Regions from separate parts of the Rhodospirillum centenum SW genome, predicted to be linked through region 2. Evidence: riboswitches for the same ligand, from Rfam matches in the RefSeq annotation. Region 2 holds a riboswitch; each other region holds the start of a gene.
The links. Region 2 has a riboswitch for cobalamin ahead of RC1_RS03145 (TonB-dependent receptor plug domain-containing protein). Riboswitches for the same ligand answer to the same signal wherever they lie in the genome.
Positions count from the first base shown of each region.

Region 1 (7,096 bases), 390 kb from region 2:
TCGGACTGATCGGGCCGAACGGCGCCGGCAAGTCCACGCTGGTCCGCGCCATCGCCGGCCTGCTGCCGCTGGAGTCCGGGCAGGTGCGGATCGCCGGCCGGCCGCTTTCCGCCTATTCCCGGCGGGAGCTGGCGAACACCGTCGCCTATCTGCCGCAGGGCCACACGGTCCACTGGCCGCTGGACGCCTACCATGTCGTCGCCCTGGGGCGGCTGCCGCATCTTGGCCCCCTGGGGCGGCCGACGCCGGAGGACGAGGCCGCCATCGCCCGCGCGATGGAGACGGCGGACGCCGCCGCCTTCGCCCCCCGCACCATCACCTCGCTCTCCGGCGGGGAGCGGGCGCGGGTGATGCTGGCCCGTGCGCTGGCGGTGGAGGCGCCGATCCTGCTGGCGGACGAGCCGGTGGCGGCGCTGGACCCCTACCACCAGCTTCAGGTCATGGAGCTGCTGCGCGGCATCGCCGCCACGGGACGGCTGGTGGTCGCCGTGCTGCACGACCTGCCGCTGGCCGCGCGCTTCTGCGACCGGCTGGTGCTGCTGGGCAGCGGACGGGTGGTGGCGGACGGGGAGCCGGAGGCGGTGCTGGCCCGCCCGAACCTGGAAGCGGCCTACCGCGTCCAGGGCCTCTACGGCAGCGAGGGCGAGGAACGCTACGTGCTGCCCTGGCGCCGGCTGGCGGCCGATCCCGTCTCCTGACCGGGCGGCCGGCGGGTCCCGGTCAGAGCGGACGGACCGGCGTCGGCCGCTGGTCCGCGTCCAGGGCGACCATGACGAAGACGCCCTCGGCCGCCTTGCGACGCTCGCCGGTCTTCAGGTTCTCCCCCCAGAGATCGACCGTCACCTGCATGGAGCTGGTCCCGGTGCCGGTGACGGCGGCCTCGATCTCCATGATCTCCCCCACCTTCACGGGGCTGGTGAAGTCCAGCCGCTTCGAGGCGGCGAGCACGACGGCGCGGCGGCAGTGGCGGGTCGCGGCGACGAAGGCCGCCTTGCCCATCTGCGCCATGGCATGGCCGCCGAACAGGATGTGGTTGTGGCTGGCCTGGTCGGGGAAGACCAGTTCCACCATGCGGACACCGACCGCCTGCGGTTCCTCCGCCGCTTCCTCCAGCGGCGGCACCGCCGCGTCCCGGTCCACCGAGACCATGTTGAAGCGGCCGCGGGTGCAGAGCCGCCGCTCCCCGGTCAGCAGCGCCTCGGCCACGAGATCGACCTCCACCGTCAGGGAGCGCCGGCCGACGCGGGCGATGCGGCCCGTGACCTCCACGATCTCGCCCAGTTGCGCCGGGGCGGCGAAGTCGATCCGCTCGCAGGACGCCGTGACGAAATCGACATGCGCGTGCCGGGTGGCGGCGATGAAGGCCACCTTGTCCATGTGCGCCAGCGCGGCGCCGCCGAACAGGGTGCCGTGGTGGTTGGTATCGCCCGGGAAGATCAGGTCGATCAGGCTGGTCTCGCGGCGCACGGCGCATCTCCTGAGAGGCGGGCAAGCTGGTCGGGCCGGCAGCCCGTGGCCCGGAAGGGCTGCAGGCGGTGCTGCCGGACGCCCAGCGCGTCGAGATCGGCGCGCAGCCGCTCCAGCGCCGCCGCGTCCAGCAGGCGCGGATGCACGGTGGTGCGGACATCGCAGGCGATGCCGGCGTCCAGCAGCAGGCGCAGGCTCTCGCGCGCCCGCTCCCCGCTGCCGGAGGCGCCGGTGATCCGCTCGTACTCCGCAAAGGGGGCCTTCACGTCGAAGCCCACCCAGTCCAGGAGCGGCAGCAGGTCCGCCAGCCGCTCGGGATAGGGACCGCCCGTGTGCAGGCCGATGCGGAAGCCCATCCCCCGCACCGTCCGCATGGCATCGGGCAGCGCGGCCTGGAGCGTCGCCTCCCCGCCGGAGAAGACGACGCCGTCCAGCAGGCCGCGGCGCCCCTCCAGGAAGGCCAGCACCTGCTCCCACGCCAGTTCCCGCTGCCCGCGGGCGGGCAGCAGGTCCGGGTTGTGGCAGTAGGGGCAGGCCCAGGGGCAGCCCTGGCAGAAGACGGTGGCGACCAGTTCGCCCGGCCAGTCGCAGGTGGACAGTCGGGACAGGCCGCCGACGCGGAGGTCGGCCACCGGATGCGCTTTCGTCAGGCCCCGAGGTCCGCCTTCGCCTCGGCGAAGTAGCGGCGTTCGGCGAACTCGCCCTTCTTGCCGAAATTGAAGGAGGAGACCGGGCGGTGATAGCCCATCACGCGGGTCCAGATCTCGCAGGGCTGGCGCTCCTCGTCCTTCAGGACGATCTCGGCGGTCTCGGTCATGCAGCTCATGGGTCGGGTCCTCTTGTCCGGGGGTCGGGGGATCGGGCCGGTGTTCCGGCGATGCGGTGCCGCGGCGCTCACTCGGCCGCGGCGCAGGTCTGCCGCTTGCGGGCGATCAGCTCGGCGTCGCACTTGGGGCAGAAGGCGTGCTCGCCCTCGATATAGCCGTGCTTGGGGCAGATCGAGAAGGTGGGCGTCACGGTGATGTAGGGCAGGCGGAAATTCTCCAGCGCGCGCCGCACCAGCTTGCGGCAGGCGTCGGCCGAGGACACCCGCTCGCCCATGTAGAGGTGCAGGACGGTGCCGCCGGTGTACTTGCGCTGCAACTCCTCCTGCCGCTCCAGCGCCTCGAACGGATCGTCCGTGAAGCCGACGGGAAGCTGGCTGGAATTGGTGTAGTAGGGCTGGTCCGCCGTGCCGGCCTGGAGGATGCCGGGGAAGCGCTTCTGGTCCTCCTTGGCGAAACGGTAGGTCGTGCCCTCCGCCGGGGTGGCCTCCAGGTTGTACATGTTGCCCGTCTCTTCCTGGAACTGCACGATGCGGGCGCGCACATGGTCCAGGAAGCGGACGGCGAAGGCGTAGCCCCGCTCGGTCGTCACGTCCTCGGCATCGTCCGTGAAGTTGCGGATCATCTCGTTGATGCCGTTCACGCCCAGCGTCGAGAAATGGTTCCGCAGCGTGCCCAGGTAGCGCTTGGTGTACGGGAACAGCCCGTTGTCCATGTGGTGCTGGATCACCTTGCGCTTGATCTCCAGGCTGGTGCGGCTGACGTCCAGCATCTCGTCCAGGGCGCGGAACAGGGCCGCCTCGTCGCCCTTGTGCAGATAGCCCAGGCGCGCGCAGTTGACCGTCACCACGCCCAGCGAGCCGGTCTGCTCGGCGCTGCCGAACAGGCCGTTGCCGCGCTTCAGCAGCTCGCTGAGATCGAGCTGGAGCCGGCAGCACATGGAGCGGACCATGTTCGGCTTCAGCTCGGAATTGACGAAGTTCTGGAAATAGGGAAGCCCGTACTTGGCCGTCATCTCGAACAGCCGGTCGGCGTTCTCGCTCTGCCAGGGGAAGTCGGGCGTGATGTTGTAGGTCGGGATCGGGAAGGTGAAGACCCGCCCCTTGCTGTCGCCCCGGGTCATCACCTCCATGTAGGCGCGGTTGATCAGGTCCATCTCGGCCTGAAGCTCGCCGTAGGTGAAGTCCATCTCCTCGCCGCCGATCACCGGCACCTGGTCGCGCAGGTCCTCCGGGCAGGTCCAGTCGAAGGTCAGGTTCGTGAAGGGGGTCTGCGTGCCCCAGCGGGAGGGCACGTTGAGATTGTAGACAAGCTCCTGGATGCACTGGAGCACCTGCTCGTAGGGCAGGTTGTCCTTGCGGATGAAGGGGGCGAGATAGGTGTCGAAGGAACTGAACGCCTGCGCGCCGGCCCATTCGTTCTGCAAGGTGCCCAGGAAGTTGACGATCTGGCCGACGGCGCTGGACAGGTGCTTCGGCGGCGCCGCCTCGACCTTGCCGGGCACGCCGTTCAGCCCTTCCGTCAGCAGGGTGCGCAGGGACCAGCCGGCGCAGTAGCCTGCCAGCATGTCCAGGTCATGGATGTGGATGTCGCCCTCGCGGTGGGCGCGGCCCACCTCCGCCGGGTAGACGTGCGACAGCCAGTAGTTCGCCACCACCTTGCCGGAGATGTTCAGGATCAGGCCACCCAGCGAATAGCCCTGGTTGGCATTGGCGTTGACGCGCCAGTCGGCCCGGTTCAGGTACTCGTTGATCGAGGTCTCGACATCCACCACCGTCTTGCGGTCGCGCCGCAGACGGGCGCGCTGCTCGCGGTAGACGATGTAGGCGCGGGCCGTGGCGAAATGGTTGGCGGAGATCAGGACCTGTTCGACCACGTCCTGGATCTGCTCGATGTGCGGCGCGTCGGTATGGAAGCGATGGCCGATCACCTTGATCGCCTGGATCGCCAGGAGATGCGCCTCGGCCCCGTCGAACTCGCCGGTCGCCTTGCCGGCGCGCTCGATGGCGGAGCGGATCTTGTCGCCGTTGAAGGCGGACACTTCACCGCTACGCTTGATCACGGACTTCGGCAGCGTGGCAAGGGCATGAACGGGCATGCGGGTCTTTCCCCTTCCGGCACGCGGACAGGGGTCGGGAACCGCCCGGCGCGGCGCCGGCGGGTTCCCTTCGGATCACCCCGTCCGAAGATGGTAGACTGGGTTACGGCAGGTCTCCTGGCTTGCGGGTCCGCGCCACCGTCCGGTCTTCCCGGTGCCGGTCGGCACCAGTGACATGAAAGGTCGGCAGCTCGCCGCTGACAGTTGCGGGGGCAGCGCCGGAATTGCACCGGCTTCCCTCTTAGCCCCCGGATAACTACATATTGTGTTGTCCGGAGGACCGTAACGCTAAATACCGTAAATGCAGGTTCTGCTTAAGTCAAGCTCCGGCGGCGCAGGAGGGGCATGACGGATCGCCATGCGGTCCGTCCACAGCCGTGCAGGCGGGCGTTGACAGGGGGATGGCCGTCTCCTAAAGCTCAGCCGTCACGGTTCTTCCGCTCCTCCCGGGTGCGGAAGCTAAGAGGGAATCCGGTGCGCCGTCCGCGGCAAGGCCGGAGCTGCCCCCGCAACTGTCGGCGGTGAGCCTCTCCCGTTCGCGCCACTGGACCCGCAAGGGTTCCGGGAAGGCCGGGCCGAGGCGACGACCCGCGAGCCAGGAGACCTGCCGCGACGCATCATGGTCCACGGGCGGGGTGTCCCGGCGGAACGACCGCGATCCGGCCGCCCCGGTGGGGATGACGGGACGTCACGGTCTTCCCCATGCCCATGCCCTTCACGTCTGAAGGGGCTTCCAGTCCATGTCCGATTCCGCGACGACGCCCGGCGACGGCCTCGCCCCGATCATCTACACGCCGCGCAGCACGGACGCTCCGCGCCGCGCCCGCGCGCTGATGATCCAGGGCACCAGTTCCGATGTCGGCAAGAGCATGCTGGTGGCCGGGCTCTGTCGCGCCTTCACCCGCCGCGGTCTGGTGGTGCGCCCGTTCAAGGCGCAGAACATGAGCAACAACGCCGCCGTGGTGCCCGACGCCGACGCCCCGCCGGAAGCGGACGGCACGCCGGCACGCGGCGAGATCGGCCGCGCCCAGGCGCTCCAGGCCCGCGCCTGCAAGGTGGCGCCGTCCATCCACATGAACCCGGTACTGCTGAAGCCGCAGACGAACATCGGCTCGCAGGTGGTGCTGCGCGGCCGGGTGCTGGGCAACTGCCCGGCGCGCACCTATCACCGGATGCGCAAGGGCCTGATGCCGCCGATCATGGACAGCTTCGAGCGGCTGGCCGCGGAGGCGGATCTGGTGATCGTGGAAGGCGCCGGCAGCGGGGCGGAGATCTATCTCCGCGCCTCGGACATCACGAACATGCATCTGGCGGAGCGGCTGGGCCTGCCGGTCGTCGTGCTGGGCGATTTGGACCGTGGCGGCACCATGGCCGCCCTGGTCGGCACCCACGCCCTGCTGGACGAGGCCGACCGGGCCCGCGTCGTCGGCTACATCGTCAACAAGTTCCGCGGCGACTTCTCCCTGTTCGAGCCGGCCTGCGGCACGATCACGGCGATGACCAACTGGCCCTTCCTGGGCGTGGTCCGCTGGTTCGAGGAGGCCGACCGCCTGCCGGCGGAGGATTCGCTGGCGCTGGAGCGGCCGGCCACCGGCGTGGGCAGCGGCCTGAAGGTGGCGGTGCCGCGGCTGTCCCGCGTCGCCAACTTCGACGATCTGGACCCGCTGGCGGCCGAGCCGGGCGTGGACCTGCGCTGGGTATCCCCGGGTCATCCGATCCCCGCCGATACGGACGTGGTGGTGCTGCCCGGCTCCAAGACCACCCGCGCCGACCTGGACGTGCTGCGGCAGCAGGGCTGGGACGTGGACATCCTGGCCCATGTCCGCCACGGCGGCCGGGTCGTCGGCCTGTGCGCCGGGTTCCAGATGCTGGGCCGGGTGGTGCGCGATCCCGCCGGGATCGAGGGACCGGCCGGCGAGACGCCGGGCCTGGGCCTGCTGGACATCGAGACGGAGATCGGCGGCGACAAGCGGCTGGTCGAGATCGACAGGCTGGACCGCAACAGCGGCCGCCGCGTCACCGGCTATGAGATGCACATGGGCCGCACGACCGGGCCGGGCCTGGAGCGGCCCTGGATGATGCTGGATGCGGGCGACGGCTCGGCCCCGCGGGCCGAAGGGGCGGTATCCGCCGACGGGCGGGTGACGGGCAGCTACATTCACGGCCTGTTCGGGTCGGACGGGTTCCGCTCCGCCTGGCTGGAGCGGGTGGGGGCGCAGGCCTCGGCGCTCGATTTCGAGGCACGGACCGAGGCGGCCCTGGAGGCCCTGGCCGACCATGTGGAGGCCAATCTGGACCTCGACGCGCTGCTGGCCCTGGCGCGGTGACGGCCCCCCGGTGACGCACGCCCTTCCCCTCCGCGGCAGCGCCCGGCCATGACCATCCTGCTGGCCCTGCTGATCGACCGCTTCCTGGGCGAGCCGCCGGCGCGGCTGCATCCGGTGATCTGGATGGGCCAGTACCTGGAGCACGCTGGCCGCCGGCTGCCCGATCTGCCGCCCTGGCTGGCACTGCCGGCCGGCGCCGTCGCCTGGGCCGTCGGAGCGGCGGCCACGGTGGCGGGGGCGGGGGCAGCGACGTGGCTCGTCTCCGACCTGCCGGCCTGGCTGGAACTGGTGCTGCTGGCGTTCCTGCTGAAGCCGATGTTCGCCCTGACCCTGCTCCTGTCGGAGGTCGCCGCCACGGAGACGGCCCTGCGCGAGGGTCT
Region 1 is NC_011420.2:328,095-335,190, forward strand. Features, by position in the region: gene RC1_RS01475 (ABC transporter ATP-binding protein) at 1-698, shown strand, start outside; gene RC1_RS01480 (acyl-CoA thioesterase) at 721-1,467, opposite strand; gene RC1_RS01485 (anaerobic ribonucleoside-triphosphate reductase activating protein) at 1,446-2,099, opposite strand; gene nrdD (anaerobic ribonucleoside-triphosphate reductase) at 2,114-2,293, opposite strand; gene RC1_RS01495 (ribonucleoside triphosphate reductase) at 2,362-4,389, opposite strand; cobalamin riboswitch at 4,480-4,689, opposite strand; cobalamin riboswitch at 4,802-5,015, shown strand; gene RC1_RS01500 (cobyric acid synthase) at 5,130-6,716, shown strand; gene cbiB (adenosylcobinamide-phosphate synthase CbiB) at 6,765-7,096, shown strand, end outside.
Region 1: another riboswitch for cobalamin. It lies ahead of RC1_RS01500 (cobyric acid synthase); the one in region 2 lies ahead of RC1_RS03145 (TonB-dependent receptor plug domain-containing protein).

Region 2 (7,096 bases):
CGCACGAACGATGCGCCGAAGCCAAGCACCCCGTCCTTCACCGCCGCCGTCGCCGGCAGGGTCAGGTTGTTCTGCCAGTCGGCCTGGGTCCGCACACTGTCGTAGGTGTCGCGGCTGTAATCGGCGGAGACGCTGTCCGGATCGTTGCGGTAGGTGCGGTCGTAGCGGCTCTGCCCCACGCTCAGCCGGGAGTTCAGCGCCCCGCCGAAGAACAGCCGCTCGCCGGCAAGCTGCCAGGCCAGATGGTCGCTTTCGCCGGTGGAGTTCGGCTCGTCCTGCGGGACATTGTCGAGGTCGCTCTCCGCCCTGCGCCAGCGCAGCAGCGCCTCCAGCCGGCCGTTCTCCAGCCGGACCACGGCCTTGCCGGTGGCGGTCAGGGCGTCGAAGCCGTCATCCTCGCCCAGATTGCCGGCCATCCGCGAGGGCGTGGCATTGTCGCCGTCGGTGGTGAAGCCCTGGACGCTGACGCCGTAGTCCAGATTGTCGAGCGTGCCGTAGAGGCCGGCGCTGCCGCGCCAGGTCTTGTCCGTGCCGGCAGCGGCATCGACCTCGGCGGTGGCGGCGGTGGGGCCGCCGGCACGGGTGATCATGTTGATCACGCCGCCGATGGCGTTCGAGCCGTAGAGGGTGGAGGCGGGGCCGCGCACCACCTCGATCCGGCTGACACCCTCAAGCAGGTCGTCGCCGAAGTTGAAGGCGCCGGCGGTCATGGCCGGATCGTTCACCGGCAGGCCGTCCAGCAGCACCAGGACATGGTCGCTGTTCGTACCGCGCAGGAACAGAGAGCTGTTGCCGCCGGGGCCGCCGCTGCGGGTCAGGGCGGCACCGGGCAGGGTGCGCAGGGCATCCGGCAGGGTCTGCCAGGCGTTGCGCCGGATTTCCTCGCGGTCGATGACGCTGACGGAGGCGGGAATGCGGTCGATCGGCGTCGGCGTCCGGGTGGCGGTGACGACGATCTCCTCCACCGGGGAAGCGTCATCGGCCGCGGCCGTCGCGGGGAGTGCCGGCAGGAGGAAGGCCGCTGCCAGGAAAGGCAGCGGAAACCGGGGTTGCGGGAAGACGGTGGGTCGCTTGTGCATCGCTTGCGTGCCGGCTGGCGCCGCGACCGCGCAGGGCGCGGGTCGGGCGGTTGGGGACTCTGGGTCCCCGTGGACACGGCACGGCTCCGCCTCCGCCGGGAAACGACCGGCGCGGTACTGGCGGCAGACACGACTCGTCAGAGGACGCATGCGCGCACCCCCGTCCACGGCAACCCATCGGGCACGTCACCGCAAAACGGAGGACCGTCCCATCGATGCACCCCGCCCGATGGTTGCGTGACGCTTCATGCCGGCAGGTCTCCTGGCTCTCGGGTCCGCATCCGACGCCCGGCCTTCCCAGTTTCCCAGTGGCCTGTTCCCGTCCGTGCGGACGGGGGGCGGCGAACTCGCCGATCACAGTTGCGGGGGCAGCCACGGCGTTGGCCCCACCCGGTCACCCAGGCGCAGGCCGCACCGTCGTTCCCTTTTCACCCCTTCGGGGGGACCGACACATGTGCGGCACTGTAGGGAAAACGTCCGGACCCGACAAGGCGGCTCCATCGCCGCAGGGGGCAACCCTGGGACGGCGAGCGCCCCGTTCCCGACCCGGCCGCAAGGCTCTAGCATCGCCGGATGGATACCGCCCCGCACCACCACCCCCACCGCATCGGCATCACCGGCAGCGCCGGCGTCGGCAAGACGACACTGGCGGAGGCGTTGGGCGGCCGGCTGGACCTTCCGGTGATGGCGGAGGCGATGCGGCCGCTGCTGGAGGCCGGATTCGATCTCCACACCCTGACGCGCGAGGGGCACCGCGCCCTGATCCGCGCCCAGGCGGATGCGCTGGTGCGGGCGATGGCGCAGGCAGACGGCGGCTTCGTCACCGACCGCACGCCGCTGGATTTCGCCGCCCATTGGCTGTCCAACGGGTTCGGGGTGGACGATCCCGCCGCGACCGAGGCGCTGCTCGCCCGTGCGGTGGCGGCGATGGCGGACTACAGCGCCGTGCTGCTGCTGCCCTGGGGCTGCATTCCGCTGGAGGATGACGGCGTGCGCTTTCCCAATCCCTGGATGCAGCTCCATTTCCAGGAACTGGTGGCGGGGCTGTGCCGGCGCTGGGTCGATCCCGCCCGGCTGGTCATCGTGCCCGACCGGGCGATGGCGCCGGAAGCGCGGCTGGACTGGGTGCTGCGACGACTCGGCCCCGGCTGATACGGGAGGGGCGGGCCGGTCACGGAGGCGACCCGTCAGTCGTCCTCATCCTCGTCCGGCAGGGGCAGGGCGGCCCCGGTCAGCACGGCCTCGTCCAGCAGGGCGCCGCGTAGATTGGCATCGATCAGGTTGGCGCCGGTGAGGTCGGCCCCCCGCAGGTCGGCCCCGGAGAGGTTCGCGTTGCGCAGGTTCGCCCGCACGAGGCTGGCCTTCACGAGCTTCGCGCCGGACAGGTTCGCCGGCCACAGCCGGCCGGTGGGACGGCCGTCCGGTCCCTTTATGTCCACGGACCCGATCTCCGCCCCGTCCAGCCGGGCGCCCGTCAGATCGACGGCGCGGAGGTTCGACCCGTCCAGGGTGGCGCCGCAGAGATCGGCGTTCTGGAGGTTGGCCGAGACCAGATCGGTCATGATCAGCAGCGATTCACGCAGCTTGGCGCCGACCATGGTGCAGTGCTTCAGGCTGGCGCCGCTGAGATTCACCTTCTCCAGCCCGATATGGGACAGATCCTCCCCGTCCAGGGTGGCGCGCGTGCCCTTCGCCCCGTTGGAGTTGATCCAGGCGAAATGTGCGGACAGCGTGGCCTGGACCTTCTGCGAGAAGTTGTCCTGCGAGCGGGTGATGTTGGCGCCGGTCATGTCCACGCTGGCGAGGCTCACCCCGTCCAGGTTGGCGCCGTGCAGGTCGGCGTTGCGCAGGCTGGCGCCGGTCAGGTTCGCGCCCATCAGGTTGGCGCCGCGGAGCGAGGCGCCGGCGAGGTTCGCCCCGGCGAGGTTGGCGCCGCGCAGGTCGCTGTTGGAAAAGTTGGTCGATTTCAGCACGGCGTTGGAGAGGTTGCAGCCGGACATCTGCGCGCCCTGGCAGTCGGCGCCGACCATGCTGCACTCGCCCAGATCGGCGCCGGCCAGATTGGCGTTCGACAGCAGCGCATCGTCCAGGTCCGCACCGGACAGGTCGGACCGCTGCACGCTCATCTGGCTGGGGCTGCGCCGGTCCAGCAGGGCGCCGCCGCGCAAATCCGCCTCGCGCAGGATGGCGCCCTTCAGCTTGGCACCGCGCAGGTGTGCCCCGCGCAGATCGGCCTTGGTCAGATTGCAGCCGGTCAGCAGCGCCCGGGTCATCCGCGCCGCGAAAAGGTCTGCCTGGCTGAGGTTCGCCCGCGTGAAGTCGCAGTCCGAAAGGTTGGCCCCCGACAGCTTGGCCGATTGCAGGTTGGCGGCATTGAAGTTATGCCCCTGGAGGTCCACCAGCGGCATCATCGCCCGCGCGCCGCCCGTCACCCGCTTCAGCCAGCGTTCGTGCTTCTCCAGCGTGGCGATCAACTCGTGGGGCGTCATGGCCTGATCGCGGCGCAGCCGCTAGTCAGAGGTGGACATTCGTTTTCTTAGCGGATTATTGGCTCATGTGGAACCGTGCCGGCATGTCCGCGGCCAGGGTTCCCGAGGGGAGGTCCAGGATGCAGTCGCAGCACATCGTCAATGCCTATGACCAGGAGCTTCGCAAGCTCCACAGCTATATCGCTGAAATGGGGGGGCAGGCGGAGCAGCAACTCCGGGAGGCGATGCAGGCCATCGTCACCCGCGATTCCGATCTCGCCGGCAAGGTCGTGCGCGAGGACGGTCTGCTGGACGAGCTGGAGCGCAAGGTCGAGGCCCAGACCATCCGCCTGCTGGCACTCCGCCAGCCGGTCGCCTGCGACCTGCGCGAGGTGATCACGGCGCTCAAGGCGGCATCGAACCTGGAGCGCATCGGCGACTTCGCCGCCAATGTCGCCAAGCGGTCGCTGGCGTTGCAGCAGATGCCGGAGATCGGCCTCACCCGCTCCCTCGGCCCGCTGGGCCAGACGGCGGGGGAGATGCTGAACGCCGTGGTGCAGGCCTATCTGGACGACGACGTCGACGGGGCCCTGCGGGTGCGCGACCGCGACGAGGATCTGGACCGGGCCTACACGGCCCTGTTCCGCGAGCTGCTGACCTACATGATGGAGACGCCGCAGCGGATCACCGCCTGCACGCACCTGCTGTTCGCGGCGAAGAACCTGGAACGGATCGGCGACCACGCGACCAACATCGCCGAGGCGGTCTGCTTCCGCATCCGCGGCAGCCTGCCGGAGGAGGAGCGTCAGAAGGGCGACGAGACCAGTTTCGCCGTCGTTTCCCCCGGCATTCTCGGCGACGGCCCCACGCGCTGAGCCGCCACTCCGCCCCGTTCCTGTCCGGCGGGACCGGAACCCCGCCTGACGGGGACGGTTGGTTCCAGCGGGGGCTCTGCCTGCACATGGCAGCCCCCGGGAACCAGGAAGCGGGAGAGCGGGCCGGCATGATCGCGGAACAGATCCAGGCGGACCACGGGGCCGGGCGCGAGCTGCTGGCCCTCGTCGGCAACAGCGTCCAGTACGGCCCCGAGGAACGGGGCATCCCGTTGGAGCGCCTGCTCGACCTCTGGCGGGCGCACGGGGCCATGATGCGCGACGCGGTATCGCCGCTGCTGCCGGACGCGCCGACGGCGGAGATCGGGGCTCTGCAAGGGCAGGTGGAGGCGCTCTGCGGGGCGCTGCTTACCGCCCAGGCGGCGGACGCGCCGGGCTGGCGCACGGATCATGTCCGCCTCCGGGACCTCTTCGACCGCCAGTGTCTGCTGGAATCGGCGGAGATCACGCCCCGCCTGCTGGCGCTACCCGCAGCCCGGATCGCCGAGGCGTCGGCCCTGGCCGGGCAACTGCGCGGCCCCGGCGCCGTCGCCGGCTGACTTCCTGTCCGTCCCGCCCTTGTACCGCCGCTGCGGCACGCGCCTTGCTTGGGTCCTGTCAGCGTTCCAGACGCACCGACCGGGACCCGCCATGCCGATCCTCTGCCGCTTCTCCCCCGCCGTCCGCACGGCCCTTGCCCCCTCCCTGCTGCTTGCGGCCCTGCTCGGCCTGGCCGGCTGCGGCACCCGCCCGGTGGCGGTGGGCATGCTGGCCGAGCCGCAACCCCTGCTGAACTCGGCGGCGCACTGGCAGATCGTGGCCCGCGACGCCGCCTGGGCAGTTTCTGCCTATCTGGAGGAGAAGACGGGCAAGAAGGGTCCGGTCGCCGTCTACATGATGCGCAACGACGGCAGCCTGTTCGCCGATGCCTTCCTGGGCGCCATGCAGACGGAGTTCGTGGACCGGGGCCATCCGGTGGCGCTCGATCCGCGGCCCGACGTGACCTCGGTCGGGGTGGATGTGCTGATCGTGCCGCGCTCCCCCGGCTCCGATCCGGTGCATACGGTGCCGGGGCCGCTGACGGTGCTGGCATCGGGGGCGGCGGTGGGAACCTGGGTCGCGGACAAGTTTCCCTGGGGCATCTCCGCGGTGCTGGCCGGGCTGGGGCTGGACGCCGTGCGGGCGCTGCCCGACGCGGCGGACACCGAGATGGTGCTGACCGTCTCGCTGGAGCAGGACGGCTTCTTCACCTTCCGCACCAGCGCCGTCTACTACGTGGAGAGCCGCAACCTCTGGCACTACCGGCCCGACGGCGACTGGACCATGGCCCGATCCTTCAACGAGGTGCCGGCCAGCGCCATCGGCTACGACCTGGGCGGCGAGCCCTACGTGATCCAGCGGGGCGGCTCGCGGCGGAACCGCTGACGGCCACGGGGCCGGACCTCAGTAGACCAGTTCGTCCTCGCCCTTGCCCGACGCGATGACGATCTCCCCGCGCGCTGCCATGTCCTTGGCGATCTGCACCATGTACATCTGCGCCTCGTCCACGTCGCGCAGGCGCACCGGCCCCATGGCGGCCATGTCCTCGCGCATGATCTTGGCGGCGCGTTCGGACATGTTGGTGAAGAACATGTCCTTCAGCGTCTCCGACGCGCCCTTCAGCGCCGTCGCCAGCTTCTGCTTGTCCACGCTGCGCAGCAGGGTCTGGATGCCGCTGGGGTCCAGCTTGCTCAAATCCTCGAAGGTGAACATCAGCGCCCGGATGCGCTCCGCGCTGTCGCGGTTGCGCTCCTCCAGCGCGGCGAGGAACCGGCTCTCCGTGTTGCGGTCCAGGCTGTTGAAGATCTCCGCCATCATCTCGTGCGCGTCGCGGCGGTTGGTGCGGGCGAGGTTCGACATGAACTCCGTGCGCAGGGTGCGCTCGATGTCGTCGATGACCTCCTTCTGCACCGCCTCCATGCGCAGCATGCGCATGATGACCTCCATGGCGAAGCTCTCCGGCAGCAGCGCCAGGACGCGCGAGGAATGGTCGGGCTTGATCTTGGAGAGCACGACCGCGACGGTCTGCGGATATTCGTTCTTCAGGTAGTTCGCCAGCACCTGCTCGTTCACGTTGGCGAGCTTGTCCCACATGGTGCGGCCGGCGGGACCGCGGATCTCCTCCATGATGGAGTCGACCTTGTCCTTCGACATCACCTTCAGCAGCAGGCGCTCGGTGCTGTCGAAGGTGCCGACCAGCGAGCCGGTGGAGGAGATCTGCTCCGCGAACTCGACGAACAGGCGCTCGACCAGGTTGGCGCTGACGGTGCCCAGGTTGGCCATCGTCTGCGACAGCTCCTTGATCTCGTCGTCGCCCATCAGCGAGAACAGCTTGCTGGCGTGCTCCTCGCCCAACGCCAGCATCAGGATGGCCGCCTTCTCCGGCCCGGTCAGGCCGCGATAGTCCTCGCGCACTCGGATGGCCATGTCCGCCCCCAGTCCCGTCTCTTCCGCCGCGGCCGTCGCCGTCCCGCCGGGAACTCCCCTCCCGGGAACGGGGCCGACCGCGCCGTCTCCCCAAGAGATAGGGGATATTCCTTTCAGAATCGCACAAGGCCCGTGCGAAGGGAAGAGAGCGAGTCCGCGCCCCGGGGCGGGCCCTGCCTCAACAGGGCAGCGTCGGCGATCCGGTGTGGCA
Region 2 is NC_011420.2:716,659-723,754, forward strand. Features, by position in the region: gene RC1_RS03145 (TonB-dependent receptor plug domain-containing protein) at 1-1,079, opposite strand, end outside; cobalamin riboswitch at 1,315-1,544, opposite strand; gene RC1_RS03155 (AAA family ATPase) at 1,653-2,231, shown strand; gene RC1_RS03160 (pentapeptide repeat-containing protein) at 2,267-3,568, opposite strand; gene phoU (phosphate signaling complex protein PhoU) at 3,688-4,422, shown strand; gene RC1_RS03170 (hypothetical protein) at 4,551-4,979, shown strand; gene RC1_RS03175 (hypothetical protein) at 5,071-5,844, shown strand; gene fliG (flagellar motor switch protein FliG) at 5,863-6,885, opposite strand; gene RC1_RS03185 (hypothetical protein) at 7,064-7,096, opposite strand, start outside.

Region 3 (7,096 bases), 1.0 Mb from region 2:
AACGCCGCCTGGATGCCGATATAGGCGGAGCGGCCGGGCGTGTTGTAGTTCAGGACCTCCTGGTAGTCCTCGTCGAACAGGTTCTCGACCCGGCCGAACAGGCTCAGGCTGTCCGTCAGCTCCCAGCGGCCCAGCAGGTTCACGACCGTGTAGCCGTCCACCCGCGGCGAGGTGGCCGACGCGCGGTCGAGCTGCGAGGTGACATGGCGCAGGTCCGCCCCCAGGGTGACCGCGTCCGTCACCGTCACGTCCGCGCCCAGGTTGAACGAATGGCGCGGCCGCCGCGGCAGGTCGCGGCCGTTGTCCCGGTTCTCCGTGTCCAGCAGGGTGTAGTTCGCATCCAGCGAGAGCCAGGAAACCGGCTGCACGGCCAGCGTCGTCTCCACGCCCTGGGTCCGGGCGCGGCCGATGTTCACGTAGCTGGAGGTGAAGGCGATCAGGTTGCGGTAGCTGTTGCGGAACACGGACACGCCCGCGGTGACCTTGCCGTCGAAGAGGGCCTGCTCGATCCCGGCATCGGCGCCCCAGCTCTTCTCCGTCTCCAGGCGCCGGTTGCCGTAGGTCGGGTCGAAGAGCTGGTACAGGCTGGGCGCGCGGCGGGCCGTACCGTAGCTGGCGCGCAGCGTGGTGCCCACCGGGGACAGCGCATAGGCCGCCGTGGCGCGCCAGGTGGTGTCGCCGCCGAACTGGTCGTTATGGTCGTGGCGGGCGCCCAGGGTGACCGACAGTTCCTCGGTCAGGGCCGCGAGATACTGGCCGAAGACGCCCCAGGTCTCGACATCCGCATCGACGCCCGGCGTGGTGACGCCCCGGCTGCTGGTGGTGGTGGTCTCCGCCTTCTCCCGGTCCCAGGCGAGGCCGACGGTGGCGACATCCGCCCGGCGCAGCTTCAGGCTGGACATCAGGTCAACGCTGAGCTGGTCGCTGTCGAAGGTCGAATAGCGGTACCAGCCCTGGGGCTCGTCGAAGTCGCGGTCCGTCCGGCTGGCGCCGACCGACAGGGTGGTTTCCAGCCGGCCGTCCAGCGCCGTGAAGAACGCGCCGGCATGGCCGAACAGGGTCTCCTTCTCCTGGAAGGCGGGACCGTCGCTGCTGGCGCTGGGATCGAAGTCGGTGTCCAGCCAGTCCCAGCCGGCAGAGAAGTCGAAGCGCAGCGCCTCGCTGGCGCGCCAGCCGAGCCGCCCCCGCAGGGAGCGCATTTCCGACCCGTCCTTCTCGTCGCCCGCGCCGACACGGGAGAAGCCGTCCGTCTTGTAGTTGCTGCCCGAGAGCGAATAATCGACGTCGCCCGAGCGGCCGGACAGGGACAGATTCTGCCGGAAGGTGTCGTAGGCACCGGCCTCGACCAGTCCGCGGACGGTCAGCGGGCCGTCGCCCTGACGGGTGATGATGTTGATGACGCCGGCCATGGCGTCGTTGCCGTAGAGCGCGCTCTGCGGCCCGCGCAGCACCTCGATCCGCTCGATGTCGTCGCTCAGCAGGGCATTGAAGTCGAAATCGCGGCTCGCGCCGGAGCTGTCGTTCATCTCCACCCCGTCCACCAGCACCTTGACCATGCTGGTCTCGGAGCCGCGGATCCGGACGTTGGAGGTGGCGCCGACGCCGCCGCTGCGCGAGATGCTGATGCCAGGGACGCGCTTCAGCACGTCCAGGACCTGCGACTGCTGGCTGCGCGCGATGTCCGCCGCGGTGACGACGCTGATGCTGCTGCCGACGCGGTCGATCCGGGTCGGGGTGCGGGTCGCGGTGACGACGATCTCATCGACCAGGGGATCGCGCCCTGCGCTCTGGGCCTGGGCCTGCACCGCCAGACCGAGGCAGGAGGCGGCGGTCAGGCCGGCGAACAGCGCGTGACGGCGACGGGACGACAGGGAGGACTTGGGCACTTCTCTGGCTCCGTTCCACAAGGATGCGAAATCGGAAGCAGGGCCCGACAGCCGGCGCGGCGGACCTGCCGCGTCGGGGGGATGACAGGCCGGTCCGGCACCGCCATGGCAGGCATGGCAGCGACACGGGCACGCTCCTTCCGAAGCGCCGGCACGAAACGGAAATCCGCCCCGCCAGGACACCCCGCCCAACGGCCGTGCGACGCGTTTCCGAAGGCAGGTCTCCTGGCTTGCGGGTCACGACGCTCGCCCGGCCTTCCCAGTTTCCCAGTGGCCATGAATGGGCGAGCGCTCGCCGCTCACAGTTGCGGGGGCAGCCGCGGCCTGGGGCCTTGCGACCCGCACCGCGTTCCCTTTTCACCCCTTCCGGGGCACCTTCGGCGGGCTGAGGGTTAGCCTAGTCGGAACCGCGGCACAAGGGATGAGCGGCGGTGTTCCGAAACCTGTGGCAGCGGCGACACGCATAACCCGATATGCCCCAGCGCGCGCCCCCAGGACCCGGCGACCGGCCGGCGGCGGATCAGCCCGGAAGACCGCCCATCGGGAACGGACCGCCTGCCGCGGGCGCGGCGGGTGCGACGTGACCGGGCATGGCGGAGGCCGCATGCGGCGGCACGATGGCGACGAAGGGATCGCGGGCGCGCAAGGACCAGATCGCCCCGGCGGCTTCGGGGGATAAGGGGGCGGAGGCGAGCACCACCGCCGATGGCTGGGTGGCATCGAACAGACGGACCGCATCCTGCCAGCCGCCGGTGCCGACGACGGCAAGCCGACCGCTCTGGCACTGCGCCCGGGCCGCCGCCAGATCCTCTGCCTGTGATCCTATGATGATGACACGCACCGCACAGCCTCCGAGCGCGTTACTCCCCAAGTGAGGCGTAACTACGTTAACATGACGCTAACGCGGTGTCTGCCGTCTGATTCGCACCTCTCGGCCCGACGGTCGTGCGCCAGGGTCAGGCGACAGCCTGACGGAAACGGCGCCATCCCTCAGGCCGGGAAGATGTTGACATGGCGCAGCCTGACGCCCACCGCGGCCCCGGGGGTCAGCGCCCCCGCATCGGCCGTGCGGCGGTCCAGCAGGGCCTCCATGACCTGTCCGTCCAGGTCGAGGTCGAGCCGCAGCTCCGGGCCGACCGGCTGCACCGCCCGGACCCGGGCGGACAGGCTGCCCGGACCGGCGGCGGGCAGCACCTCCACATCATGCGGCCGGACGAAGGCGATCCCGGGACCACGGGTCCAGGCACCGGCCGGCAGGGCCAGCGACAGCCCCGCGATCTCCGCATGGTCGCCCTGGATGGTGCAGGCGAGCCGGGTGCCGCCGCCCAGGAAATCGCAGACGAAGGCCGTGGCCGGCCGGTCGTAGATCTCCGCCGGGGTGCCCACCTGCTCCAGCCGCCCCCGATGCAGGATGGCGACACGGTCGGCCAGTTCCAGCGCCTCCTCCTGGTCGTGGGTCACGAACACGGTGATGACGCCCATGCCCTTGTGGATCTCCCGCAGCCAGCGCCGCAGCTCCTTGCGCACCTTGGCGTCCAGCGCCCCGAACGGTTCGTCCAGCAGCAGCACGCGCGGTTCCGTGGCCAGGGCCCGCGCCAGCGCCACCCGCTGGCGCTGCCCGCCGGAAAGCTGGTTCGGATAGCGGTCGGCAAGCTGCGCGAGCTGGACCAGATCCAGCAGTTCCAGGACCCGCCGGCGGATCTCCGCCTCCGCCAGCTTCGGCCGACGGCGGGCGACCCGCAGGCCGAAGGCCACGTTCTCGAACACCGTCATGTGCCGGAACAGGGCGTAGTGCTGGAAGACGAAGCCGACGCGGCGGGCGTGCGGCTCGGTCGCGGTGGCATCCTGGCCGTCGATCAGAAGCTGGCCGGAATCGGCGAAGTCCAGCCCGCCCATGATGCGCAGCAGGGTCGTCTTGCCCGATCCGGATGGCCCCAGCAGCGCCACCAGCTCGCCCGGGGCGATGGTCAGGTCCACATGATCGACCGCCGTGAAGACGCCGAACCGCTTGGTGATGCCGGACAGGACGATGCTCATGCGCAGCCCCTCAATGCCTGCGGGTGGCGGCCAGCTCGGCCCCGAACCGCCATTCCAGCAGCGACTTCGCAACCAGGGTCACGATCGCCAGCAGCGCCAGCAGGGAAGCGACGGCGAAGGCGGCCACGAAATTGTATTCGTTGTAGAGGATCTCGACATGCAGCGGCATCGTGTTCGTCTCCCCCCGGATGTGGCCGGAGACGACGGAGACGGCGCCGAACTCCCCCATCGCCCGGGCGTTGCAGAGCAGCACGCCGTAGAGCAGGCCCCACTTGATGTTCGGCAGCGTCACCCGCAGGAAGGTCTGCCAGCCGCTGGCGCCCAGGGTGACGGCCGCCTCCTCCTCGTCGGTGCCCTGCGCCTGCATCAGCGGGATCAGCTCACGCGCCACGAAGGGAAAAGTGACGAACAGGGTCGCCAGCACCAGCCCCGGCACGGCGAAGACGATCTGGATGTCGTGCTCGCGCAGCCAGCCGCCGAACCAGCCGTGCGCCCCGAACAGCAGCACGTAGACAAGGCCGGAGATGACCGGCGAGACGCTGAAGGGCAGATCCACGAGGGTCAGCAGCAGCGACTTGCCGGGGAAGCGGTGCTTGGCGATGGCCCAGGCGGCACAGACGCCGAACACCATGTTCGCCGGCACGGCGATGGCCGCCACCGTCAGGGTCAGGCGGACGGCGGCCAGGGCGTCGGGCTCGACCAGCGCCTCCCAGAAGGGCCCGAAGCCCCGCCGCATCGCCTCCACGAAGACGGCGAGGAGCGGCAGTGCGATGAAGAGGGCGAGGAACCCCAGAGCCGTCCCGCCGACCAGGAGCTTCACCCAGAGCGGATCCTCCAGCACGCCGCGGCGCCGTTCCGGCGGCCGCTCGATCACGACAGGATCGTCCAGGACCGACCCGCCCCTGGCCGCTGACGCGGCTCTGCCCGGAACGGCGGGATCGGCGTCACAGGGGGAGGCGGTCACGGGCGGCTCCCTCACAGCCCGGCCCATCGCCGCGTCCAGCGTTGCAGCAGGTTGATGACCAGCAGCAGCACGAAGCTCGCCAGCAGCATGGTCACGCCGATGGCCGCCGCCCCGGCATAGTCGAACTGCTCCAGCCGGATGACGATGAGAAGGGGGGCGATCTCGCTGACCATGGGCATGTTCCCGGCGATGAAGATGACGGAGCCGTACTCCCCCACCGCGCGGGCGAAGGCGAGCGCGAAGCCGGTCAGCAGGGCCGGCAGGATGGTGGGCAGGATCACCCGCAGGAAAGTCTCCGCCCGGGTGGCGCCCAGGCTGGCGGCGGCCTCCTCCAGTTCCTTGTCCAGATCCTCCAGCACGGGCTGCACGGTGCGGACGACGAAGGGCAGGCCGATGAAGGTCAGGGCGACGATGACCCCCAGCGGCGTGAAGGCGACCTTCACCCCCAGCGGCGCCAGGATCTGCCCGATCCAGCCGTTGGGGGCATAGAGCGAGGTGAGCGCGATGCCGGCCACCGCGGTGGGCAGGGCGAAGGGCAGATCCACCACGGCATCCACCAGCCGCTTCAGCGGGAAATCGTAGCGCACCAGCGTCCAGGCGAGGGCCAGACCGAAGACGGCGTTGATGCAGGCGCCCAGGAATGCCGCCCCGAAGCTGAGCCGCAGCGCCGCCAGCACCCGCGGCTGCGTCACCTGATCGAGGAATCCGGCGACGCCCAGTTCCCAGGGGCGGGCGACCAGCGCCGCCAGCGGAATCAGGACGACCAGGGCCATGTAGAGGAGCGTGACGCCGAGCGTGAGCCCCAGCCCGGGGATGACCGACCGACGCGGCCGGGCAAAAGGCTGCCAGAGGACGGTCATCGCAAGTCTCCCGGTGGTGGGGGCTGCCCGATGACGGAAACCCCCGGCACACCGCGGGTCGCGGTCCGCCGGGGGGTCCATTGCGTGCAGATTCCGATACCGTCCGTCAACTCTCGAATCCCGGAGCCACGGTCTCCGATCGGGAACCAGGTCACCGCCCGTCGGGTCGATAGATCTGATCGAACACGCCGCCGTCGGCGAAATGCGTCGCCTGGGCCTGCCCCCAGCCGCCGAACTGGGCGATCTCCACCAGCTTGAGCGCGGGGAAACGGTCCTTGTAGCGGGTGGCGAGCTGCGGCAGGCGCGGCCGGTAGTAGTGCCTGGCGACCAGTTCCTGGCCCTCGGGCGTGTAGAGGAAGGCGAGATAGGCCTCGGCCACCGCCCGGGTGCCCTTGCGGTCCACGTTCCTGTCCACCACCGCCACCGGCGGCTCGGCCAGGATGGAGAGGCTGGGCACGACGATCTCCACCGTGTCGGGCCCCAGTTCCTCGATCGCCAGGAAGGCCTCGTTCTCCCAGGCCAGCAGCACGTCGCCGATGCCGCGCTGGACGAAGGTGGTGGTGGCGCCGCGGGCGCCGGTGTCGAGGACCGGAACGTTGCGGTAGAGGCGCTCGACGAAGCTGCGGGCCGCCGCCTCGTCCCCGCCGCCGTGCTCCAGGGCGTAGGCCCAGGCCGCGAGGTAGTTCCAGCGCGCCCCGCCCGAGGTCTTGGGGTTGGGGGTGATGACCTGGACACCCGGCTTCACCAGATCGTCCCAGTCCTTGATTCCCTTAGGGTTGCCCTTGCGGACCAGGAACACGATGGTGCTGGTGTAGGGGGTGCTGTTGTCCGGCAGGCGCGTCTGCCAGTCCTTCGGCAGCAGATCCGTCTTTTCGGCGATGGCGTCGATGTCGTAGGCCAGGGCCAGGGTCACGACATCGGCGTTCAGCCCGTCGATGACCGACCGGGCCTGCTTGCCCGAGCCACCATGGCTGGTCTTGATGGTGACGGTGGCGCCGGTCTCTTTCTTGTAGCGCTCGGCGAAGACCTTGTTGAACTCCTTGTACAGCTCCCGCGTGGGGTCGTAGCTGACGTTCAGGATCTCATAGGATTTCGGCTGGGCCACCGCGGCGGCGGCGGCGATACCGACGGCCAGGGCGACAGCGGCGGCGGCGCGTGCAAACCAGATCATGGGGCACTCCCTTGTCCGGCCAAGCGGGAGAACCGGGAGCCTCGCGGTGCCGGAGGACGGGAGGGGAGATGCCGGCGGGGCCGGGCGGTCGCCCGTGATGCCGCTGCCGGGGTGCCCTCCGCAACCGGGCACCACGAACCCGCTTCGTGGCGCTTTAGCGTTTGGTTTCGCGGCGCAA
Region 3 is NC_011420.2:4,040,988-4,048,083, reverse strand. Features, by position in the region: gene RC1_RS18515 (TonB-dependent receptor plug domain-containing protein) at 1-1,886, opposite strand, end outside; cobalamin riboswitch at 2,085-2,280, opposite strand; gene RC1_RS18510 (hypothetical protein) at 2,407-2,727, opposite strand; gene RC1_RS18505 (sulfate/molybdate ABC transporter ATP-binding protein) at 2,877-3,923, opposite strand; gene cysW (sulfate ABC transporter permease subunit CysW) at 3,934-4,914, opposite strand; gene cysT (sulfate ABC transporter permease subunit CysT) at 4,899-5,747, opposite strand; gene RC1_RS18490 (sulfate ABC transporter substrate-binding protein) at 5,899-6,918, opposite strand.
Region 3: another riboswitch for cobalamin. It lies ahead of RC1_RS18515 (TonB-dependent receptor plug domain-containing protein); the one in region 2 lies ahead of RC1_RS03145 (TonB-dependent receptor plug domain-containing protein).